2 regions of the Streptomyces sp. NBC_01485 genome follow, and region 1 is predicted to be linked to the other one. Evidence: predicted binding sites of a transcription regulator. Region 1 holds the regulator's gene; the other holds the start of a gene.
What was found. Region 1 encodes HrcA, which represses chaperone genes, less so after heat shock. Its sites were predicted from a motif close to TTNGCACTCNGNNNNNCNGAGTGCNAA; they were not measured.
Positions count from the first base shown of each region.

Region 2: the regulator HrcA is predicted to act here: its motif matches at 3,113-3,139, upstream of groL (chaperonin GroEL).

Region 1 covers NZ_CP109435.1:3,138,957-3,146,208, forward strand. Annotated here, with positions in the region: gene OG352_RS14475 (nitronate monooxygenase) at 1-506, opposite strand, end outside; gene dnaJ (molecular chaperone DnaJ) at 722-1,858, opposite strand; gene hrcA (heat-inducible transcriptional repressor HrcA) at 1,859-2,875, opposite strand; gene OG352_RS14490 (MBL fold metallo-hydrolase) at 3,033-3,767, shown strand; gene OG352_RS14495 (DUF3097 domain-containing protein) at 3,810-4,673, shown strand; gene hemW (radical SAM family heme chaperone HemW) at 4,708-5,940, opposite strand; gene OG352_RS14505 (Dyp-type peroxidase) at 6,063-7,217, opposite strand.
Region 2 covers NZ_CP109435.1:4,234,133-4,241,384, reverse strand. Annotated here, with positions in the region: gene OG352_RS19360 (glucosyl-3-phosphoglycerate synthase) at 1-211, opposite strand, end outside; SAM riboswitch class I at 387-534, shown strand; gene thrC (threonine synthase) at 553-1,842, shown strand; gene OG352_RS19350 (MoaD/ThiS family protein) at 1,961-2,236, shown strand; gene OG352_RS19345 (cold-shock protein) at 2,700-2,906, shown strand; gene groL (chaperonin GroEL) at 3,301-4,923, shown strand; gene OG352_RS19335 (hypothetical protein) at 5,047-5,934, opposite strand; gene OG352_RS19330 (NADH:flavin oxidoreductase) at 6,410-7,252, shown strand, end outside.

The sequences.
Region 1 (7,252 bases):
GCGTCCGCGCCGGCCCACTGCACCGCGAGGGCCTCGTCGGCGGTGGTCGCCGTGGCCAGGGTGAAGGTTCCCGCGCGCCGCAGGGACTCCAGCACCTCGGGGCGGGGCACGCCGAAGTGGAACGACACCACCGGCACCGGGTTGTCCAGCAGCACCGCGAGCTTGGCGTCGTAGCCGTCGTCGCGGCCGCTCTCCGGGTCGCCGAGTTCCGTCTCGTACCAGGCGGCCTCGCCGGCCAGCTGATGTGCGTAGACCTCGACGGCGCCCGTCTCCGCGTTTTCGGGCTGCGGCATGAAGAGGTTGACGCCGAAGGGGCGGCCGGTGAGGCTCCGCAGTTGCTTGATCTCCTGGTACAGGCCGTCGGCCGTCTTGTACCCGGCGGCCAGGAAGCCGAGCCCGCCGGCCTCGGCCACGGCGGCGGCGAGCTGCGGGACGGAGACACCGCCCGCCATGGGGGCCTGCACGATCGGGTGCGGGAAGAGATCGGTCAGCGCGGAGGACGACATGACGGCATGTTGTCACGCCTTCAGAACAAGTCCGAATCGGCCCGTCTCATTGGCACATGCCAGTGCTTCACAACGCCGGTCAGGGCACTTTCAGCCTGTCTGGGGGAGCTTGAGGACGAGGCCGTTCAGGCCGATGGCGGGGGCCTGGGGGCGGCAGCCCGCAGCGAGGCCCGCACCAGCGCCGGGTACCTTCCGACGCCGGTACGGAAAAGGCCTCAGCGCCCGTTGAACGCGTCCTTCAACCGCGAGAACAACCCCTGCTGCCCCGGCTGGAACTGCCCCAGGGGCCGTTCCTCACCGCGCAGCTTGGCCAGCTCGCGCAGCAACCGCTCCATCTCGGGATCGAGCTTCGTCGGCGTCTGCACCTCGACGTGGACGATCAGATCGCCGCGCCCGCCGCCCCGCAGATGCGTGACGCCCCGGCCGTGCAGCGGGATCGACTGGCCGGACTGGGTGCCGGGCCGGATGTCGACCTCCTCCAGTCCGTCCAGCGTCTCCAGCGGCACCTTCGTGCCGAGGGAGGCCGCCGTCATCGGGAGGGTGACCGTGCAGTGCAGGTCGTCGCCGCGCCGCTGGAACATCGCGTGCGGCAGCTCGTGGATCTCGACGTACAGGTCGCCGGCGGGGCCGCCGCCGGGGCCGACCTCGCCCTCGCCCGCGAGCTGGATGCGGGTGCCGTTGTCGACACCGGCCGGGATCTTCACCGTCAGCGTGCGCCGGGAGCGCACCCGGCCGTCGCCTGCGCACTCCGGGCACGGGGTCGGCACGACGGTGCCGAAACCCTGGCACTGCGGGCACGGCCGGGACGTCATGACCTGGCCCAGGAAGGACCGCGTCACCTGCGACACCTCACCGCGACCGCGGCACATGTCACACGTCTGGGCCGTGGTCCCCGGCGCCGCGCCCTCGCCGCTGCACGTGGCGCAGACGATGGCCGTGTCGACCTGGAGGTCCTTGGTCGTGCCGAAGGCCGCCTCCTCGAGGTCGATCTCCAGCCGGATCATCGCGTCCTGGCCGCGCCGGGTCCGCGAGCGCGGCCCGCGCTGCGACGCCGTACCGAAGAACGCGTCCATGATGTCCGAGAAGTTCCCGAAGCCGCCCGCGCCGAAGCCGCCCGCGCCACCGCCGCCCGACTGGGACAGCGGGTCGCCGCCGAGGTCGTAGACCTGCTTCTTCTGCGGGTCCGACAACACCTCGTAGGCGGCGTTGATCTCCTTGAACCGCTCCTGGGTCTTCGGATCCGGGTTGACGTCCGGGTGCAGCTCGCGTGCGAGCCGACGGAAGGCCTTCTTGATCTCTTCCTGCGACGCATCGCGGCGCACGCCGAGAACGGCGTAGTAGTCCGTGGCCACTTACGACTCCGCCAGGATCTGTCCGACGTACCGTGCCACCGCTCGTACCGCTCCCATCGTTCCCGGGTAATCCATGCGGGTCGGTCCGACCACGCCCAGTTTGGCGACTGCCTCGCCGCCCGAACCGTAGCCGACCGACACCACCGAAGTGGAGTTGAGTCCCTCGTAGGCGTTCTCGTGACCGATCCGTACGGTCATGCCCGAATCCCCCGCCTCGCCAAGGAGTTTGAGGAGCACGACCTGCTCCTCCAGAGCCTCCAGGACGGGGCGGATCACGAGAGGAAAGTCATGTCCGAAGCGGGTGAGATTGGCGGTTCCGCCGATCATCAGCCGCTCCTCGTTCTCTTCGACGAGCGTCTCCAGCAGGGTGGAGAGCACCGTCGTGACCGTGCCGCGGTCCTCGGACTCGAAGGCGTCCGGCAGATCCTCCACCAGACGCGGCACGTCCGTGAACCGGCGGCCCGCGATCTTGCTGTTGAGCCGAGCCCGCAGATCCGCCAGCGACGATTCCCCAAAGGGCGCCGCGCAGTCCACCAACCGCTGCTCGACCCGCCCGGTGTCCGTGATCAGCACGAGCATCAGGCGCGCGGGCGCGAGCGAGAGAAGCTCCACGTGCCGCACGGTCGAACGGGTCAGGGACGGGTACTGCACGACGGCGACCTGCCGGGTGAGCTGCGCCAGCAGCCGTACCGTACGGGCCACCACGTCGTCGAGGTCGACGGCGCCGTCGAGGAAGTTCTGGATGGCCCGCCGCTCGGGACCGGTCATCGGCTTGACGCCGGCGAGCTTGTCGACGAACAGCCGGTACCCCTTGTCCGTGGGGATCCGCCCGGCGCTGGTGTGCGGCTGGGCGATGTACCCCTCGTCCTCCAGGGCGGCCATGTCGTTGCGGACCGTCGCCGGGGACACGCCGAGGCTGTGCCGCTCGGTGAGCGCCTTGGAGCCGACGGGCTCCTCGGTGCCGACGTAGTCCTGGACGATGGCGCGCAGCACCTGGAGCCTGCGTTCACTCAGCATCCGCGCACACCTCCAGCTGTCGTCCCCAGTCCCCTGGGCGCCTCGCCTGGCACTCTTCACATCCGAGTGCCAGCGTTCCCCGGCCCAGTGTACGGCCGTGGGGTGCGCGAAGGGCAAGGTCGGTCCATCGCGAGCGTGCTACGACTAGCGTCGCGGTATGACGGTGACTTGGGAAGAGCTCGGGTGGGAGCGGGTCGCGGCCGGGGTCGGGCGGTGCCGGCTGCCGGGCTGGGACTGCACGGCGGGGCTGGTCGTCGGGGCGGGCGCGGTGCTGATGGTCGACGCGGGGTCGAGCCTCGCGGAGGGGGCGCTGCTGCGGGCGCGGGCCGAGGAGCTCACCGGCGGACGTGTGACCCATCTCGCGCTCACCCACCCCCACTTCGACCATGTCTTCGGCGCCGCGGCGTTCGCGGGCGCGGAGGTCTTCGGGGCGGTGGGCGTGGACACCGTGCCGGGCGAGGAGCTGCGGGCGGACGCGGTACGCAACGGTCTGGACGGGGCGACGGCGGCGGAGGCCGCGGACGCGCTGGTGCGGCCCCGGCACCTGGTCTGCGGCGAGTGGACCCTCGATCTGGGCGGCGGCCGGCAGGTCCTGCTGGCGAACGTCGGCCCCGGCCACACCGCGCACGACCTGGCGGTCCTGGTCCCGGGCGACCCTGCGGACCCCGGCTCGCCGGAGGTGGTGTTCTGCGGGGACCTGGTCGAGGAGTCCGGCGAGCCCCAGGCCGGGCCCGACGCCGTCCCGTCCCGCTGGCCGGCCGCCCTCGACCGGCTCCTCGAACTCGGCGGCGAGGACGCGCTGTACGTGCCCGGTCACGGGGCGGTGGTGGACGCGGCCTTCGTACGGGCGCAGCGGGACGCGCTGGCGGCCCGTTTCGGCGTGTCGCGCTGATCGTGTGTCCGTAGGCCCGGCGCTTCTCCTATCGTCATCCGAATGCGCCCACCCGTCTCCCACCACCGCCCTTCCAACGAGGGCCCTGCGGGCCCGCACCCTCGTACGTACTCCGCCGACCTGACCCCTCCGTGGAAGAAGCCGAAGCCCGTCCCCGAGGTGGCGGCGGATCCCGGCCTGGTGGTGGAGGAGCCCGGCACCGGGTTCTGCGGCGCGGTGATCCGCTGCGAGGCGGGCACGGTGACCCTGGAGGACCGCTTCGGCAAGCACCGGGTCTTCCCGCTGGAGCCGCGCGGCTTCCTCCTGGAGGGGCGGGTGGTGACCCTGGTCCGCCCGCCGTCGTCGTCTCCGGTACGTCCCACCCGTACCGCCTCCGGTTCGGTCGCCGTCCCCGGCGCACGCGCGCGGGTCGCCCGCGCCGGGCGCATCTACGTCGAGGGCCGGCACGACGCCGAGCTGGTCGAGAAGGTGTGGGGCGACGACCTGCGGGTCGAGGGCGTCGTCGTGGAGTACCTGGAGGGCGTGGACGACCTGCCGTCGATCGTCGCCGAGTTCGCGCCGGGCCCGGACGCCAAGCTGGGCGTCCTGGTGGACCACCTCGTGCCCGGTACGAAGGAGTGGCGCATCGCACAGTCGGTGACCAGCGAGCACGCCCTCGTCGTCGGGCACCCGTACATCGACATCTGGGAGGCCGTGAAGCCGTCCGCCCTCGGCATCGCCGCCTGGCCGCGCGTACCGCACGGCCAGGACTGGAAGACGGGCGTGTGCCGGGCGCTGGGCTGGCCGTCGGAGAACACCGGGGCGGTGTGGCAGGCGATCCTGAAGCGGGTGGGCTCGTACAAGGACCTGGAGCCGGAACTGCTGGGCGCTGTGGAGCGCCTGATCGACCACGTGACCGTGGCCTGAGGCCCGGTCCGCCCCCTCAGTGCTCTCGGCCCCCTCAGTCCACCAGGTCCCGCACGACCGCGTCCGCCAGCAGCCGGCCCCGCAGGGTGAGTACGGCGCGGCCCTGTTCGTAGGGGCCGGTGTCCAGGAGGCCGTCCGACAGGGCACGCCGGGAGGCCGCCAGGCCGTCCGGGCGCAGCAGGTCCAGCGGCGCCCCCTCGCGGAGCCGCAGCTCCAGCAGGATCCGTTCGACCCGGCGGTCCTCCGCCGACAGCAGCTCGCGCCCGGCACCCGGTGAACGGCCTCCCGCGAGCGCCGCCGCGTACGCGCCGGGGTGCTTGACGTTCCACCAGCGCACCCCGCCGACATGGCTGTGCGCCCCCGGTCCGGCGCCCCACCAGTCGGCGCCGCGCCAGTACAGCTCGTTGTGCAGGCAGCGGCCCGCCTCCGAGGTGGCCCAGTTGGAGACCTCGTACCAGTCGTAGCCCGCGGCCGACATCACCTCGTCCGCGATCAGGTAGCGGTCGGCGTGGACGTCGTCGTCGGTCATCGGGACCTCCCCGCGGCGGATCCGGCGGGCGAGCCGGGTGCCCTCCTCGACGATCAGCGCGTACGCCGAGACGTGGTCGGGGCCCGCGCCCAGGGCCGCGTCCAGCGAGGCCCGCCAGTCGTCGTCCGACTCGCCCGGGGTGCCGTAGATCAGGTCCAGGTTGACGTGGTCGAAGCCCGCCGCCCTGGCCTCCGCCACGCAGGCCTCGGGGCGGCCGGGGGTGTGGGTGCGGTCGAGGATCTTCAGGACGTGCTGCCGGGCGCTCTGCATGCCGAAGGAGATCCGGTTGAAGCCGCCCTGGCGGAGGGTGGCCAGGTAGGCGGGGCCGACGGACTCCGGGTTGGCCTCCGTCGTCACCTCCGCGTCCGCCGCGAGGCCGAACTCGTCGCGGATCGCGCCCAGCATCCGTACGAGGTCGGACGCGGCCAGCAGGGTCGGCGTGCCGCCGCCGACGAAGACCGTGCGGACCTCGCGCGGGTCGTCGCCGAGCACCTTGCGGGCGAGGCGGACCTCGTCGATCAGGGTGTCGGCGTAGTTGTCGCGGGAGGCGAGGACCCCGCCCGTGCCGCGCAGCTCGGTGGCGGTGTAGGTGTTGAAGTCGCAGTAGCCGCAGCGGGTCGCGCAGTACGGGACGTGCAGATAGAACCCGAGGGGGCGGTCGGCGGCGCCCGCGAGGGCGTGCGGGGGGAGCGCGCCGTCGTCGGGGACCGGCTCGCCGTCGGGAAGTACGGAAGGCATGCCGCCCATTATCCCGCACGTCCGTCACGTACGTCCGTCCCGTGCGTCCGTCCCGTACGTCTGCGGCACGAGACCCGGTACCGAGCGCGTCCTCAAGCCGGGCACCCTCGGGCCGACAGCCCTCAGGCCAGCAGCTCCGCCCCCAGCGGCAGTCCCGGACGCGCCCCCGGCAGGACGTACGCCACCGCCGAGCCCCGCGCCTCGGTGAACCCGCTCAGCTCGTCCCGCGCGGCCATCCGCCGCTGCACCCGGGTGAACAGCGCCGGGTCCCGCATGAAGGCGAGGAACAACAGGCCCTGGTCGGTGGGGCCGTCGGCGTAGGAGTAGTTGCGGCGCAGCATCCGGGCGCCTCCGTCGAGGCCGGGGCCGGCGGCGCGGACGTGGGAGCGCAGCGGGGTGACGTACCGGCCCTGCGGGGTCTTGGCGAAGATGTCGACGTCGGCGTCCTCGGGGCCGCCGTCCAGCGGGCCGCCGGACGCCCGGCGGCGGCCGACGATCTCCTCCTGGCGGTGCACGGCGAGCCGCGCGAAGTCCTCGACGCGCAGGTGGATGCGGCGTACGACGAGGTAGGTGGCGTCGTCCGACCACACCCAGCGTTCGCACTCCTGGCGGGTCGGGTTGGCGGTGCCGTCCTTGAAGCCGAGCAGGTTGCGCGGGGTGGCGCCGGCGTCGGGGGCCGGGGGCAGGAAGCCGGCCTGGCGCCAGCGCGGGAAGAGGGTGTCCCCGGCCAGCCGGGTCAGGGTCGCGGCGGTCGTCCCGGTGGCGTCGGCAGTGTCGGCGCGGAGCTGGAGCAGCAGGTCGCCGCCGCAGCGGGCGGGGTCGAGGCGGTCGCCGGGGAAGGCGGGCAGGTCGCGCAGGGCGGCGGGGGCGGGGAGGCCGAGGCGGGCGGGCAGTCCGGGGCCGATGCCGAGGGTGGCGGTGAGACGGACGGCGCGGGAGCCTTCCGAGTCCAGCGTCCTGGCGAGGGCGTGCGTCCACGCCCCGAGCGCCGCCTTCAGCGCCCGCGCGCCCGCCGCTCCGCGCAGGGCGGGGTCGAGGTCGTAGGCGAGGAGCAGTGCGGTGGCCTGCTGCGGGGTCGTGACTCCGGCCTGGCGTGCGCCGTGGAAACCGAGTCCGTGGGAGCCGGAGGCGGGGGCGCCGGGTCCGTGGGCGTCTTGCTGCGGATCGCTGTCGCTGTCGCGGGTACAGGCGGTCGCGGCCAGCCCGAGGCCCGCGCCGGCGATCAGGACGCGTCGACGGATGGACGTGTCATATACGACATTCGTTGCCTTAGGCACGAACGGGACGATACATCTGCGAGGTGCGACCGGAC
Region 2 (7,252 bases), 1.1 Mb from region 1:
CGACGATCTCGTCGACCAGCGGAACCTGGTGCATGAGGTCGTGACGGATCACGGCGACGATGTCACCGACCGTCGCCTCCTCGTTCAGCGCGGGCAGGACCACGGACACCGACTGGTTCGTGGCGCGCTTCGCGGCCATGATCCGGTGCAGTGGGCGATCGGTCACGGACCAGGAGCGGGCGGCCAGCCAGCGTTCGACTTCTTCCAGCACGGTCAGCGGCTCCTCACGTCGTGATCACAGCAGGTGCACGGCAGGTGACCGTGTGATCCATCTCGCGGTTCGGACGACTATCTCAACTGTCCTGGCCTTCGGTTACAGTCTTGAACAACGCGGATGACCATCGCATGTCCGATGTCCGAGGTCGCCGTCGTTCACAACTTCATACCGCTCATCCAGAGGGGCAGAGGGATACGGCCCGATGAAGCCCCGGCAACCCTCCAGCCGGTCTTGTCCGCGTTCGCGCGGCGAGGCTCCCGGCTCGGGAAGGTGCCAAATCCGTCTCACGGCGAGATGCGTCGTGAGGAAGATGAGGAGAAAGGGCCTCGCCTCACATGGCTGCGCAGACTGTTGGAAGCACCACCGAACCCACGCCCGTCGACCTCGGCCCCGCCGCCGCGCTGAGCTGCCGCGAGTGCGGTCACCGCGTGCCCCTCGGCCCGGTCTTCGCCTGCGAAGAGTGTTTCGGCCCCCTCGAGATCGCCTACGACTTCTCCTCCTACGACACGGAGGAGCTGCGCAAGCGCATCGAGGCGGGCCCCGCGAACATCTGGCGCTACGCGCCCCTCCTGCCCGTCCCGGCCGACGTGGCGGAGAAGCCGAACATCAACCCGGGCTGGACCAAGCTCGTCCAGACCGACAACCTCGCCCGCGAGCTGGGCGTCGACGCCGGCAAGCTCTTCGTCAAGGACGACTCCGGCAACCCGACGCACTCCTTCAAGGACCGCGTCGTCGCCCAGGCCATCGAGGCCGCGCGCGCCTTCCGCTTCACCACCCTCTCCTGCTCCTCCACCGGCAACCTCGCGGGCGCGGTGGGCGCCGCCGCTGCCCGCGCCGGCTTCCGCTCCTGCGTATTCATCCCGCACGACCTGGAGCAGGGCAAGATCGTCATGGCCGCGATCTACGGCGGCGACCTCGTCGGCATCGAGGGCAACTACGACGACGTCAACCGCTTCTGCTCCGAGCTCATCGGCGACCCGGTCGGCGAGGGCTGGGGCTTCGTCAACGTCAACCTGCGGCCGTACTACGCCGAGGGTTCGAAGACGCTGGCGTACGAGATCTGCGAGCAGTTGGGATGGCGGATCCCCGACCAGCTCGTCGTCCCCATCGCCTCCGGTTCGCAGCTCACGAAGATCGACAAGGGCTTGCAGGAGCTGATCAAGCTCGGGCTCGTCGAGGACAGGCCGTACAAGATCTTCGGCGCGCAGGCGGAAGGGTGTTCGCCGGTGTCCGCCGCGTACAAGGCGGGCCACGACGTCGTACGCCCCCAGAAGCCGAACACCATCGCCAAGTCGCTGGCCATCGGCAACCCGGCGGACGGGCCGTACGTCCTCGACATCGCGCGGCGGACGGGCGGGGCGGTGGAGGACGTGACCGACGAACAGGTCGTCGACGCGATCGGGCTGCTCGCCCGGACCGAGGGCATCTTCGCGGAGACGGCGGGTGGGGTGACCGTCGGCGTGACGCGGAAGTTGATCGAGAGCGGGTTGCTGGATCCGACGCTCACGACGGTCGTCCTGAACACCGGTGACGGTCTCAAGACGCTCGACGCGGTGGCCGGGACCGGGCTCACGGCGACCATCCGTCCCAACCTGGAGTCGTTCCGCGAAGCCGGGCTCGTGTAGCAGTCGTCGTTGTTCGTCTGCGGGCCGGTGAGGGCTTGTCGCGCCCACGCGGCGGTAGCCGCAGATTCCACCCAGTCCCGCGCCCCTAGGTGCGTTTCCCTGACCGGAGGTCTCAGCAATGAGCGTTACTGTCCGCATCCCGACCATCCTCCGCACCTACACCGGCGGCGCGGCTGAGGTGTCGGCCGAAGGGGGGACCCTCGGTGAGGTCATCTCCGATCTGGAGAAGAACCACACCGGGATCGCCGCCCGGGTCCTGGACGACCAGGGCAAGCTGCGGCGGTTCGTCAACGTGTACGTGAACGACGACGACGTCCGCTTCGAGCAGGGGCTCGACACGGCGACTCCGGACGGCGCCGGCGTTTCGATCATCCCGGCTGTCGCCGGCGGCTGAATGGTCACTGACCGTCGGTCAGTACCCGCCGGTAGTAACCGTCGGTAACAGCGATTACCGAGAGTTCATCGAATTGCCCTCTCCGCGATAGAAGCGGAGGGGGCAATTCAGTGTGGTTGAGCGCGGTACAGTTGGGGAACCGGGTCGGGATCAAGAGATCCGGAGCCTTTTGTTTCTGCCCACCGCCCGATGAGAAGCAGCCAAAGTGCGCGCCTCATTCGTGGCTTTTGTGGCTTTTGCGGGGCCCGACTTGCCCTGAGTTCTGGCGAATTCTCGCCACATTCCGGATCTCGCACGTCCAGAATTCTCGTCCAAGTGACCTGTTGCAGAGGGCAGTTGGACAGATACATTCGGCCGCGGTCGACGCGTTCCGGCGCACGCCCCCAATCGTGTGGGGGGTGAGGTCTGACCCGGATCCGCGAAGTGCGGATCTGTGCAAGGGCCAGTAATAGGGGAGTTAGGCATGGCTCAGGGCACCGTCAAGTGGTTCAACGCGGAGAAGGGGTACGGCTTCATCGCGGTCGACGGTGGTGCGGATGTATTCGTCCACTACAGCGCGATTCAGATGGACGGCTACCGCACCCTGGAAGAGGGTCAGCGGGTCGATTTCGAGATCTCGCAAGGCCAAAAGGGGCCGCAGGCGGACATGGTCCGTCTTGCGACCGGCTGAAGCACGCGCCGACTGACAGCGTCGTTCTTCTGTACGTCCGCATGTCTGTACGTCCGCATATCGCTGAAGGGTTCGTACCTCCCGGGGTACGGGCCCTTCAGTCGTGCCCGGGGCGGTCGTCTCCAAGCCCCGGCCGGGCCCCTTGCCGGGACTGTTGTCGGGACCCTTGCCGGGACCGTTGTTCACCTGCGGATTGCCTCGAGCCGCTTGCACTCGGCATGGTCGAGTGCTAATCATTGGCGTTAGCACTCTGCAGGTGAGAGTGACAACGAGGATCGGGTCGGTGAGGCCCGCAGGCCAGGTGGGGCAAGGAACCACGAGGCCGGCGAGCCGTCCGTCGCGGGCGCCAGCACGGTCCGGAGCAATCCACCCCAGTCCGGGAGGACCACTTCACATGGCCAAGATCATCGCGTTCGACGAGGAGGCACGGCGCGGCCTCGAGCGCGGCATGAACCAGCTCGCGGACGCCGTGAAGGTGACGCTCGGCCCCAAGGGCCGCAATGTCGTCCTCGAGAAGAAGTGGGGCGCCCCCACGATCACCAACGATGGTGTTTCCATCGCCAAGGAGATCGAGCTCGAGGACCCGTACGAGAAGATCGGCGCCGAGCTGGTCAAGGAAGTCGCCAAGAAGACGGACGACGTCGCCGGCGACGGTACGACCACGGCGACCGTCCTCGCCCAGGCGCTCGTCAGGGAAGGCCTGCGCAACGTAGCCGCCGGCGCCAACCCGATGGCTCTCAAGCGCGGTATCGAGAAGGCCGTCGAGGCCGTCTCCGGTGCCCTGCTGGAGCAGGCGAAGGATGTCGAGACCAAGGAGCAGATCGCTTCCACGGCCTCCATCTCCGCCGCCGACACCCAGATCGGCGAGCTCATCGCCGAGGCGATGGACAAGGTCGGCAAGGAAGGCGTCATCACCGTCGAGGAGTCCCAGACCTTCGGTCTGGAGCTGGAACTCACCGAGGGTATGCGCTTCGACAAGGGCTACATCTCGGCGTACTTCGCCACCGACATGGAGCGTATGGAGTCCGTCCTCGACGACCCGTACATCCTGATCGCCAACTCGAAGATCGCCAACGTCAAGGACCTGCTCCCGCTCCTGGAGAAGGTCATGCAGTCGGGCAAGCCGCTGCTGATCATCGCCGAGGACGTCGAGGGCGAGGCTCTGTCGACGCTGGTCGTCAACAAGATCCGCGGCACCTTCAAGTCCGTCGCGGTCAAGGCCCCGGGCTTCGGCGACCGCCGCAAGGCGATGCTGAACGACATCGCCATCCTCACCGGTGGCGAGGTCATCTCCGAGGAGGTCGGTCTCAAGCTCGAGAACACCTCCCTGGACCTGCTGGGCAAGGCCCGCAAGGTCGTCATCACCAAGGACGAGACGACCATCGTCGACGGCTCCGGCTCGTCGGACCAGGTCGCCGGGCGGGTCAACCAGATCCGTGCCGAGATCGAGAACAGCGACTCGGACTACGACCGCGAGAAGCTGCAGGAGCGCCTGGCGAAGCTCGCCGGCGGTGTCGCGGTCATCAAGGCCGGCGCCGCCACCGAGGTGGAGCTCAAGGAGCGCAAGCACCGCATCGAGGACGCCGTCCGCAACGCGAAGGCCGCCGTCGAGGAGGGCATCGTCGCCGGTGGTGGCGTGGCGCTCATCCAGGCGTCCTCCGTCTTCGAGAAGCTGGACCTCGAGGGTGACGAGGCGACCGGCGCCAACGCCGTGCGCATCGCGCTCGAGGCCCCGCTGAAGCAGATCGCCGTCAACGGTGGTCTCGAGGGTGGCGTCGTCGTCGAGAAGGTCCGCAACCTGCCCATCGGTCACGGCCTCAACGCCGCCACCGGTGAGTACGTGGACATGATCGCCGAGGGCATCATCGACCCGGCGAAGGTGACCCGCTCTGCGCTGCAGAACGCCGCCTCCATCGCCGCGCTGTTCCTCACCACCGAGGCCGTCATCGCCGACAAGCCGGAGAAGTCCTCGGCCCCGGCCGGCGGCGGCATGCCGGGCGGTGACATGGACTTCTGATCCCCTCGAGGATCGGCGGTTCATCGCGGTACACGACCGAGGGCGGCACCCCAGTTCCGACGGGGGTGCCGCCCTCGGGCGTTTCCGGGACTTGTCCCGGCGTGCGGGTCCGGGGCATCCGGGTCAGTCGGCGTAGTCCTTCAGCTTTTCGGTGTCGAGGGTGAGTGTCCTTTCTGGTGCTCGCCGGTCCATCGCTGCACGGATCCCGGCCGCGTGGGCGCGGATGGCCGACGCGGGGAGGGGCGCGTCGGAGGAGGCGGGCGCGTGTTCGCCGCGGCACGCGCCGCAGAAGCCGCCCGGCAGCGCTTCGGTGCGGCCGGGGATTCCGCACTTCGCGCACTCCAGCATCCGGCCGGGCGGACGTGGGCCGGGCGTGTGTGGGGCGGGCGGGCGTGGGGCGGGCGGTTCTGGCGGGATCTTGTCCGCCAGGCGGCGCTGGAGCAGGGCCGCCGGGCTGTGGATCGGGGTGGGCAGGCCGGCGGTGAGGGCGGTGAGGAGGGTTTCCTCGGTGGCCCCTCGCGCGAACCACTCCTCCACCAGCGGGGCGAGCCGCGTGCAGTCGGCGGCGGACAGGGACAGGGCGGGGGCCGTGCGGCCGAGGGCTGCGAGCAGGATGTGGGCGCGGGAGCGGGTGGGGCGAGGCGGTTCCGCCGACCGCTCCGACTCCGGCAGGTCGCCGCGGATGAACGTGGCCCACCAGTCGTCGTCGCGCGCGGTACGGGTGAACCACGTTCGGGTGACCCAGTGCGAGCTGCCCGACTCGGTCTCGACGCGTTCGCGACCGCGCCTCAAGTGACCTGTCCGCTGGAGGTTGTTGAGGGCCGTCCGCAGCGCGCACTGGCCGTACGGGAGCGTCTTGGCCAGCGTCTTCACGGAGATGTCGGTGCCGCCCGGGAGCCGGTCGATGTACGCCGCGACGGCCGCTTCGCGGGGCGGGAGGTGCGCGAAGTCGTGGTTCGCGCGGGGAAGTTCGCCGGGCGCGGAGCGCTTGCCGTACCCCGGACTGGCCATCGGGTGCGGGGATGCGTGCGCGGGCAGGGCGGCGTGATTAAGCTTGGCGTCAGCCACGGATCGACTCTCATTCGATCTTGTTGGTCAAGCCCCCGCAGGTGTTGGTAGCACCTGACGGGGGCTGTTCGTTGTGCGCAGGCTAGAGCCCGGTGACTGTCCGTGGCAAGTCGGTCGCCGCGCGTCAAATCGCAGGGTGGGTGGGTGGGTTGAGGCCCTCCACCCATTCCACGCAAAGAGGGCTCGGAGCTCGCCGCTTGAGCTTCGGGCCCGACCGGCCCGGCCTGGCCCGGCCGGCGTGTTCCGGATCACAGGGGGTTCCGGCGGGGCGGCGGAATGCCGGTGGCGGGTGGAGCGGTTGCTGTTGGTGGCGGTCGATGCGTGTGCACATACCGTGCGGGACGTATGACTGTCCGATGCCTGAAGACCATCCGAAGACTGCTCGACGTCTGACCGACCTCTCAGAGGAGCCCTTGTCGTGACTGCCACCCCCTCCGCGGCCCCCGCCCCCTCCCGTGCCGCCGAGATTCTTTCCCGGCCGGTGTCCATCAACGGGCTGACCGTTCCGAACCGGATAGCGATGGCGCCGATGACGCGTATGTTCTCGCCGGACGGGATTCCCGGTGAGGACGTCGTGTCGTACTACGCGCGGCGCGCCGCCGCCGGTGTCGGGCTCATCGTCACCGAGGGGACGTACGTCGGGCACGACTCCGCCGGGCAGAGCGACCGGGTGCCGAGGTTCCACGGTGAGGAGCAGTTGGCGGGCTGGGCGAAGGTCGCCGAGGCCGTGCACGCGGGCGGCGGGACGATCGTGCCGCAGCTGTGGCACATCGGGATGGTGCGCAACCAGGGTGAGCCGCCGTTCGCCGACGCGCCCGCCGTCGGGCCTTCCGGGGTGCGTCTCGACGGCACCGAAGGCGCCGGCAAGGCGATGACCCAGCGCGACCTGGACGACGTCATCGGCGCGTTCGCGCAGGCGGCCGCGGCCGCCGAGCGCATCGGATTCGACGGTGTGGAGATCCACGGCGCGCACGGCTACCTGCTCGACCAGTTCCTGTGGGCCGGCACCAACCGCCGCACCGACGCCTACGGCGGCGACCCCGTGGCCCGTGCGAAGTTCGCCGCCGAGATCGTCGCGGCCGTCCGCGAGACCGTCTCGGCCGAGTTCCCGATCATCTTCCGCTACTCGCAGTGGAAGCAGGAGGCGTACGACGTGCGGCTCGCCGAGACCCCGGAGGAGCTGGAGGCCATCCTCGCCCCGCTCGCCGCCGCCGGTGTCGACGCCTTCCACGCCTCCACCCGCCGCTACTGGCTCCCCGAG